DNA from 2 places in the Pseudomonas sp. GW821-FHT09H03 genome. Region 2 is predicted to be linked to the other one. Evidence: riboswitches for the same ligand, from Rfam matches in the RefSeq annotation. Region 2 holds a riboswitch; the other holds the start of a gene.
The links. A riboswitch is a leader RNA that binds a small molecule or an ion and turns the genes downstream of it on or off. The one in region 2 is predicted to bind cobalamin.
Positions count from the first base shown of each region.

Region 1: it holds a riboswitch for cobalamin, as region 2 does, so the genes downstream of both, AC07OG_RS07965 (ABC transporter substrate-binding protein) here and cobO (cob(I)yrinic acid a,c-diamide adenosyltransferase) in region 2, are expected to answer to the same signal.

Region 1 is NZ_JBWKOF010000004.1:292,262-296,821, reverse strand. It holds gene AC07OG_RS07975 (ABC transporter ATP-binding protein) at 1-443, opposite strand, end outside; gene AC07OG_RS07970 (FecCD family ABC transporter permease) at 440-1,444, opposite strand; gene AC07OG_RS07965 (ABC transporter substrate-binding protein) at 1,453-2,460, opposite strand; cobalamin riboswitch at 2,603-2,797, opposite strand; gene AC07OG_RS07960 (acetyltransferase domain-containing protein) at 2,830-4,002, opposite strand; gene AC07OG_RS07955 (methyltransferase) at 4,184-4,560, opposite strand, start outside.
Region 2 is NZ_JBWKOF010000013.1:68,829-73,388, forward strand. It holds gene AC07OG_RS18995 (PQQ-dependent sugar dehydrogenase) at 33-1,346, opposite strand; gene AC07OG_RS19000 (hypothetical protein) at 1,414-1,998, opposite strand; cobalamin riboswitch at 2,152-2,386, shown strand; gene cobO (cob(I)yrinic acid a,c-diamide adenosyltransferase) at 2,468-3,079, shown strand; gene AC07OG_RS19010 (cobyrinic acid a,c-diamide synthase CobB) at 3,076-4,476, shown strand; gene bluB (5,6-dimethylbenzimidazole synthase) at 4,473-4,560, shown strand, end outside.

The DNA.
Region 1 (4,560 bases), on a different contig from region 2:
CTGCGCCAGGTTCGCGTGGTCAGATGCGCCGCATCCACGTTGCGCAGCGCTTGATGAACGATCTCGGTGTCCTTGGCCGACCACGAGCTCAAGGCAGACAGCCAGGGTGTTCGGCCCAGGGCCACGGCATCAAATACACTGATGGCATCCAGGGTATCGGCCTGTTGCTCAACCAGCGCCAGGGTTCGCGCTATGGTTCGTCTTGACTGTGCCTTGAGGCATTGGCCGTCGAGATGGATGCTTCCCCGGCTTGGCATGCGCACGCCGGCCAGCAGCTTGAGCAGTGTGGATTTTCCCGAACCGTTGGGCCCGATAAGGCCCAGGGTCTCGCCGTGGCGGATGTCCAGGTGGATCTCGTCCAGTAATTCAATGTCGCGAATTTGCAATCCGAGGCCGGAACAGCTCAATACAGGCTGGTCGATAAAGGGCATGGCAGCATTCATCGGGCATTCCTTCGGCCGATCAGGATCAGGGCGAACACCGGCGCTCCGACCAATGCAGTAATCACGCCGACCGGGATAACCTGGCCTTTTATGAGGGTGCGGGAGAGCACATCGGCGGCAATCAGAAACACGGCACCACCCAGCGCGCTGGCCGGTAGCAGGCGTGTATGCCCGGTACCCAGCAACAGCCTTGCGGCGTGGGGAATGACCAGACCGACGAAACCTATGGAGCCGACAATCGACACCATCACCGCCGTCACCAGTGCGGCGCAACTGATCAGCAGAAATTGCACGCGACGTACGGCAATGCCGAGCGAGGCGGCGGAGTCGGTACCAAAGGTGAAGGCATCCAGCGCGCGACGGTGCCACAGGCAAACGGCCAGACCGGCCATGGCAGCGGGAACGGCCAGCCACACCGAAGGCCAGCGCACACCACTGAGGTTGCCCAGCAACCAGAACATGATGCCGCGTGCCTGTTCGGAGCTGGCCGACTTGGTGATCAAAAATGCAGTCAGCGCATTGAACAGCTGCGAACCGGCAATCCCCGCCAGGATGATCTGACCGGTACTGCCAGGGACACCGCTGGCGCGCCCCAGTAAAACCACGACAGCAAAGGCAGCAACGGCTCCGGCAAACGCCCCGACCGACATCGAAATGGCTCCGGCACCGATACCGAGTAACGCCACCAGAACGGCCCCCGTCGAAGCGCCCGCGGAAATGCCGAGCAGATAGGGATCGGCCAACGGGTTGCGCAACAGCGATTGCAGGATCACCCCGCAGGTCGCCAGGCCCGCACCGCAAGCTCCTGCGACCAACGCGCGGGTCAGGCGGTAGTTCCAGACGATGCCTTCGTCGATGGGGTCGAGAACATAGCCGGCATTCCACAGTTTGTTGGCCAGCACCTGGAGTACCACGCCGGGTTCGATGCTTGTTTCACCGATAGCGACACCGGCAACCACGCTTAAAAGCAGGGCCACCAACGCCAGCAGGGTACGAATCAGCGCTGCAGTCATTTTGGCAGGTCGTAGCTGTTGATGGCCGTTGCCAGGGCTTGCAGCCCATCGAACATTCTCAGGCTGGCCTGCATGGCCATGGCGTCGAGGATGATGATGCGGTTGTTTTTTACCGCGTCCATGTTGCGGGTTACCGGATCGCTGTGCAGGAATGCCAGCTTCTTTTGGTAGTCGTCAGCGGGGAAACGACGGCGATCCATGCGGGCGATGACCAGGAAAGTCGGGTTGGCTTTTGCGATGGTTTCCCAACCGACCGTTGGCCACTCTTCGTCGGACTGCACCACATTGCGCACACCCAGCGTTTTGAGCATGAAGTCTGGAATGCCTTTGTGACCGGCGACATAGGGGTCGATATCCAGACTGGCACTGGAAAACCACACCAGTGCACTGGTGTGGTTCTTGTCTTGCACTGCGGCAACGGACCTGGCCAGACTGGCCTTGAGTTGCGCGTTCAACTGTTGGCCACGGGCCTGAACATCGAAAATCCTGGCCAGCTCAGTGATGCTTTTGTAGATGCTTTGCACACGAAACGGCGCCAGGCGAGTGCCGTCGGCACCGACCAGGTTGTCCTTGGATTCGCAATCCGAGGGCATGAGGTAAGTGGCGATTCCCAGTTCGTGAAACTGCTCGCGGGTAGCGACTGCGCCTTGCGGGCCGACCATCCACTCCAGCTCGACAGCGACCAGTTCCGGTCGTTTGCCGATCACCGACTCGAAACTCGGCTCGTTATCCGCCAGGCGTTCGATCTTGTCGTTTTGCCCCTTGTACTTATCCAGCACATCGTTGAACCACAGAGAAGTGCCGGCCAGTTTGTCACCCAGCCCGAGGGCAAAGAGCATTTCGGTGCCGGCCTGGCCGATCGTGACGGTTCGAGCCGGTGCGTGTGGGAAGGTCAGCGTGGCACCGCAGTTCTCGACCGTCAGCGGATATTCAGTAGGCGCGGCACAGACCAGCGAGCAAAGACCCAGGCCAGCGAATAGGGTGACAAAGCGGGGCAACAGCATGATGCATCTACATTTGAACCGTACACGGAGCAAGGGTGCACGGTCTGGAAACACATCATCGAACGCTGCCAAAAAGCAGGGCAGGGCGATCACCTGAGTGACGCGCGCGCAAGGATGTCCTTCCCGGACACCCCGCCGGTCAGTGATTGTTACTTGGCCGGCAGGTCTCCTGACTGATGCGTCATCGCATGCTCCAGCCTTCCCGGGGTTCAATCCCAGTGGCAGTTCAGGAGCACGCTCAGCACCTACAGTTGCGGGGGCAGTTCCGTTTGATGCGTTGCACGCATCACGGATTCCCTATTAATCCCATTTGGAAACCGGCGGCGGCATGTTAGTCGATCATGCCGCCCGAGGCGAACCCTCTCTGGATCAGAAGTATTTGAGCCAGCCGATATCACGACGGCGGGCCTTCACGGCGGCAAACCAGCGCACAGGCAGATACAGCGCGGCGGCCAGCAGCACCGCCGTCAGCCACACCGAAAAAATGCTATCGAAACCGAAGTAGTCGCTCTGGTTCAGACCGAACAACGCGACGCTGGTCAGATAGAGCACCTTCAGCACATAAAGGTGCAGCAGGTAGAAGAACATCGGCGCCGCACCAAACACCGCCAAAGCGCTGATCCACTGGCGTTGCCGAGCCCGCTCGAAGCCAAGAAGCAGCAACAGGCCCACCCCGAGTGTCAGCGCAAGGAACAGCAGAGAAGGTGGGTACTTAGTGATGTTGAAGAAGCTCATGAGGGTCTGTGTGGTGGTTTCATGCACCCTCCATTGCGCCTCGCCATACCCGTTGACCAGGCGCAGTGCGACAAAGCCCAAAAGCGCGCCGGCACCCCCCAGCAACAGATGGCGTTGACGCAGGCGGGCAGAGGCTGAATGCGCGAACCAGGGGCCGATGCAATAACCCAGGGCGATGACACCGATCCACGGCAGCACAGGGTAGGAGCTGCGCAGGCGCAGGCCGTCAGAGAACTCGATCCAGCCGCGATCATGCAAAATGGCCCACGGCAGGTGCATGGCTGATCCGACCGGGAAGTGCAGCGGATCGAGCAGGTTGTGCCCGGCGACGATGACCGCACCCACAACCCACAGAATCGGCCGCGGCAGCCAGACCAGCGCAGCAAGGGCAAGCATGCTCACGCCAATCGCCCAGATCACCTGCAGGTAAATCACATGGGGCGGGAACTGGAAGGTCCAGGCGAAATTCACCAGCGTGAACTCCAGCAGAACCAGGAACAGGCCACGCTTGAAGAGGAACATCGACACCGCGTTCCGGCCCTGGTGCTTTTCGCCGTACAGGTAAGCGGACAGTCCGGTGAGCAGCACGAACACCGGCGCACATAAATGGGCGAGGGTGCGGCTGAAAAACAACGTCGGCTCGGTGGTGTCGATGGCCATCGGGTCAGCCACCTGGCGGTGCAGAAAGAACGTCTCGCGTACGTGATCCAGCAGCATGAACAGGATCACCAAACCCCTGAGGGCATCGATGGACATCAGGCGTTGACTGGCGCGGGTGGCGGGTGGGGTTTGATAAAGGGTTGTCATTGAAAGCCGCAGGCAAGGGGGGGATAGCGCTGCCAGTTAACGGCCGGCAGTCAATATAATGTTATTATATAACATAAAATAATCCGAAGGCGACTCTTTCAAGGGGGGCTGTGCGCTCCCCTTCAACACTCATAAAAGCCAGTGGGAGGACCAAGAAGGGGAGATGCCATACCTGCAAGACCTACTGTCTTTTGGTTACGATAAGCACGACCGCCGCAATTCTCTCGACTTCCCTGTAGATATCCGACTCCAGTTCCTCTCCAAAGACGTCGGGATCCATCTCCCGATAGCTCCAGGCCAGTCCCGGGCGGTCAACCAGCGGCAGCGCCTGCTCAAGAAACAAATCCACGCCCTCTACACAAGGCGCGCCGGTATACAGAATCACGCTGCCTCCCGGCGTCAGGCGCTCGATCGCCTGGGTCAAAATACGCACCGATAACTCCGAACCCAAATGCTCCCCGCCATGTCGGTAGGCGCGACGTTGAGTGTCTTGCATGTATGGTGGGTTGGCGACGATCAGGTCAAAACAGCCTGTTGTTCCTGCAAGGATATCGCTGT
Region 2 (4,560 bases):
TGCTCGCTCCTACAGTTAAGGGCGCGTCGCGGTTATTTGACCGCCGACACCCGCCACACCTTGTTCCCCACGTCATCGGCCACCAGCAAGTCACCCTGCCGGTCTATCACCACGCCTACCGGCCGACCCATGGCTTGCTCCTCGTCATTCAGGAAGCCGGTCAGCACATCAACCGGCGGCCCGGCGGGTTTGCCAGCGTTGAAGGGCACGAAAATCACTTTGTAGCCACTGTGCGGCTTACGGTTCCATGAGCCATGCTGGCCGATGAAAGCACCCTGGGTAAATGGCGCAGGCAGCTTGCTGCCCTCGGCGAAGGTCAGGCCCAGGGAGGCCGTGTGCGGGCCGACGGCATAATCCGGAGCAATGGCCTTGGCCACCAGTTGCGGGTTTTGCGGGTCTACGCGAACGTCGACGTGCTGGCCGTAGTAGCTGTACGGCCAGCCGTAAAAGCCACCGTCCTTGACCGAGGTAATGTAGTCCGGCACCAGGTCGCTGCCGATCTCGTCCCGCTCGTTCACCGCCGTCCACAGCGCGCCACTTTTCGGTTCCCAGTCCATACCGTTGGGGTTGCGCAGGCCGGAGGCGAAAATCCGCTGGTTGCCGGTGGTGCGATCGACTTCCCAGATCGCCGCGCGACCCTCTTCCTTGTCCATGCCGTGTTCGGCGACGTTGCTGTTGGAGCCAACGGTAACGTACAGCTTGCTACCGTCCTTGCTGGCGATGACGTTTTTGGTCCAGTGGTGATTCAGCGTGCCGCCCGGCAGGTCGAGCACTTTGATTGGTTGCGCCTTGATCACCGTATCGCCGGTTTCATAGTGAAAACGCAGCAGGCGGTCGGTGTCGGCCACGTACAGGTCGTTGCCGACCAGGGTCATGCCAAACGGCGAGTTGAGGTTTTGCAGGAACACTGTGCGGGTTTCGGCAACGCCGTCGTGGTCCTTGTCGCGCAACAATGTGATTCGATTCGGGCTCGGTACGCCAGCACCCGCGCGACCCATGACCTTCTTCATTACCCAGCCTTTAACGCCCTTGCCATCATCGGGTTTGGGTGGCGCATTGGTTTCCGCCACCAGAATGTCGCCGTTGGGCAGCACGTACAGCCATCTAGGGTGGTCCAGGTTTTCGGCGAACGCCGCCACTTGAGTTCCTGTCGCGGCGACCGGTTTCGCGCCCTGCGGCCAGCCTGTTGCCGGCGCTATGTTCATCGTCGGCAGCAGGGTTTTGTTGGGTTGCGGGAGCTGGGGGGACGGCCCGGTGCCGTCGGCGACTTTCAGGCTGGCGCTTTCACCGCAGGCGGCGAGCCCACCGACGAGCGTAATCATGACAAAGAGCTGGGAGGTGCGCATGCTGGGCTTCCCTATGAATACCTTCTTCTAATCATAGAGAAGCGTTATCGCGCGAAGGTTCAACGCCTCAGGTGCGAGCTTCTTTGAAAAGCACGGCAATCCCGGGGTGGTAGTTGCCGGCCTCGTTGCGCAACTTGCGATAGGCGTAGGGGAAGTACCAAGCCACGGCGCAGGTATGCTCCTTTTGCAGGTCGTCGACCATGTCCTGCAGCTCTTCCGGCGTGGCACCCTGCTGGGCTTTGTGCGGGGCGACGAACAGGCAGCCCAGTTTCAGCTCGCTGGCATGACTCAGGCGCCTGGCATCGCTGGTGACGTCGAGCAATGCCTGAGTCACATTGAGGCTGTTGACCCGTGGCCAGCGCTGGCTGGTCTGGATGTAGGCACGGGTGTCGGGTGTCGCGAGAAACAGATCGGCGCGGCTGTTGCGTTCGCCTTCTTCGGTCTGTTTGCGGGTTTGCGTCTGTTGCAGGGTGACCATTTCGGCCATCCAGGCTGCCACGGAGAGCAATCCAAGATTGGCCTTTTCGTCGTGCCAGTACGGCGTTTCACCGTCGCCGCGTATGGCGTTGTAACGGTCGATGCAGTCGAACCAGCGTTCCAGCGCCGGGCGCAGGAATTCCAGCTTCGGATTGCTGATGATCATGCCTTGCATGGGGTTCACCCTTGTTATTGTGTAGTAAATTTATGGCGCTTTGATATCACTGCTGGGGCCAAGGCACAAGATCGCTGTCGGATTATTGATCAGCGCACTTAATTGCTCTCCAGCGTCCCGGCTTTAATTGACGCTCCACCCCCAACCCTCTAACCTTCGCGGCTTGTTTCAGGTGCTCTGTGGCTTGGGTCGACAGAGTGAAACAGGGAAGCCGGTGAGTGAGCCTTCGATGGGTTCGAAAGCCCACAATCCCGGCGCTGCCCCCGCAACGGTAAATGAGTGAAAGCTGCGCCTTGAGCCACTGTGTCCATTGTCGACATGGGAAGGCGCGCAGCCTGGCGCAAAGCCGCTCATGAGCCCGGAGACCGGCCTGATTCATCCAGTGGCATCACGGTGGGCGATGCCAGGCTTGTTGCCACCTATTCTTGTGCCTGCCCGCCGTTATCCAGACTCAACGGAGAGCTCCCCCATGACTGATACCCCCGATCGTGACGAACGTCACCTGGCGCGCATGCAGCGCAAAAAAGCCGTGATCGACGAACGCATCGCCAATTCCCCGAATGAATGCGGCCTGTTGCTGGTGTTGACCGGCAACGGCAAAGGCAAGAGTAGTTCGGCTTTCGGCATGCTCGCGCGCGCCATGGGCCATGGCATGCAATGCGGCGTGGTGCAGTTCATCAAGGGACGCAACAGCACCGGAGAAGAACTGTTCTTCCGGCGTTTCCCCGAGCAGGTGCGCTTTCATGTGATGGGCGAGGGGTTCACCTGGGAAACCCAGGACCGCCAGCGCGACATCGCCGCCGCGCAAGCGGCGTGGCAGGTTTGCCGCGAGCTGCTGCGTGACCCTGCCATAGGCCTGGTAGTACTCGATGAATTGAATATCGCCCTCAAGCACGGCTACCTCGACCTCGATCTGGTGCTCAGCGACCTGCAGGCCCGTCCGCCCATGCAACACGTGGTGGTTACCGGCCGCGCCGCGAAAGCGGAAATGATCGAGCTGGCCGACACCGTCACCGAAATGGGCATGATCAAGCACGCCTTCCAGGCCGGGATCAAGGCGCAGAAAGGCGTCGAGCTGTGAAGCAATCCCGTCATTGTCCGGCGGTGCTGATTGCCGCGCCGGCTTCCGGTCAGGGCAAGACCACCGTCACCGCCGCGCTGGCCCGCTTGCATCGCAATCAAGGACGCAAGGTGCGGGTGTTCAAGTGCGGACCCGACTTTCTCGATCCGATGATCCTCGAACGCGCCAGCGGTGCGCCGGTGTATCAACTGGACATGTGGATGGTCGGTGAACAGGACAGTCGTCGCCTGTTGTGGGAAGCCGCCGGCGAGGCCGACCTGATCCTTATCGAAGGGGTCATGGGCCTGTTCGATGGCACGCCGTCCAGTGCCGATCTGGCCCGGCATTTTGGTGTGCCAGTGTTGGGTGTCATCGATGGCACCGCCATGGCGCAGTCGTTTGGCGCGCTGGCCCTGGGTCTGGCGCGTTATCAACCGGACTTGCCGTTTGCCGGAGTGCTGGCCAACCGCGTGGGCACCCAGCGTCACGCGCAATTGCTCGAAGGCAGCCTCACCGAAGGGTTGCGCTGGTATGGTGCCTTGTCCCGTGAGACCGGGATCGAGTTGCCGAGCCGGCACCTGGGACTTGTCCAGGCCAGTGAATTGAACGATCTCGACTTGCGTCTCGATGCCGCGGCCGACGCCCTGGCCAGCAGTTGCGAAGTAGCGCTGCCACCGGCGGTAGAGTTTGCGACTCCCGATGTGCTTGAAGTCGAACCGTTACTGGCCGGCGTGCGCATTGCCATCGCCCGTGATGAAGCCTTTGCCTTCACCTACGGCGCGAGCCTGGATCTGCTGCGCGCGATGGGCGCCGAGTTGTCATTCTTTTCGCCGATCCGCGACAGTGGTTTGCCTGAGGCGGACAGTTTGTATCTGCCGGGCGGTTATCCGGAATTGCATCACGTGGCGCTGTCGCGGAACACGTCGATGCTGGCGGCGATCCGCGCCCACCATGCAGCTGGTAAACCGCTATTGGCCGAGTGTGGCGGCATGCTTTACCTGCTCGACTCGTTGACTGATGTCGAGGGCACCCGCGCCGAACTGGTCGGTTTGTTGCCGGGTGAGGCTGTCATGCAAAAGCGTCTGGCGGCGCTGGCGTTGCAAGCGGTGGAGTTGCCAGAGGGCGTGCTGCGTGGGCACACGTATCACCATTCGCTGACCACCACTGGACTTGAGCCGATTGCCCGAGGCTTGAGCCCGAATGGCGGACGTGGGGCCGAGGCGGTTTATCGCGAGGGGCGGATGACGGCTTCCTACGTGCACTTCTATTTTCCATCCAACCCATCAGCGATTGCCGCACTATTTGCCCCCGAGCCTGAAGCCGCCTTCGCTGGCAAGCCAGCTCCCACAAGGATTGATGTATTGCCTGAAGAAATGCAGAACCCTGTGGGAGCGGGCTTGCCCGCGAAGAGGCCATGACTGACAACGCCTTTTCCGAAGCCGAACGCGCCGCCGTCTACCGCGCCATCGCCGAACGCCGCGACATGCGCCATTTCAGCGGCG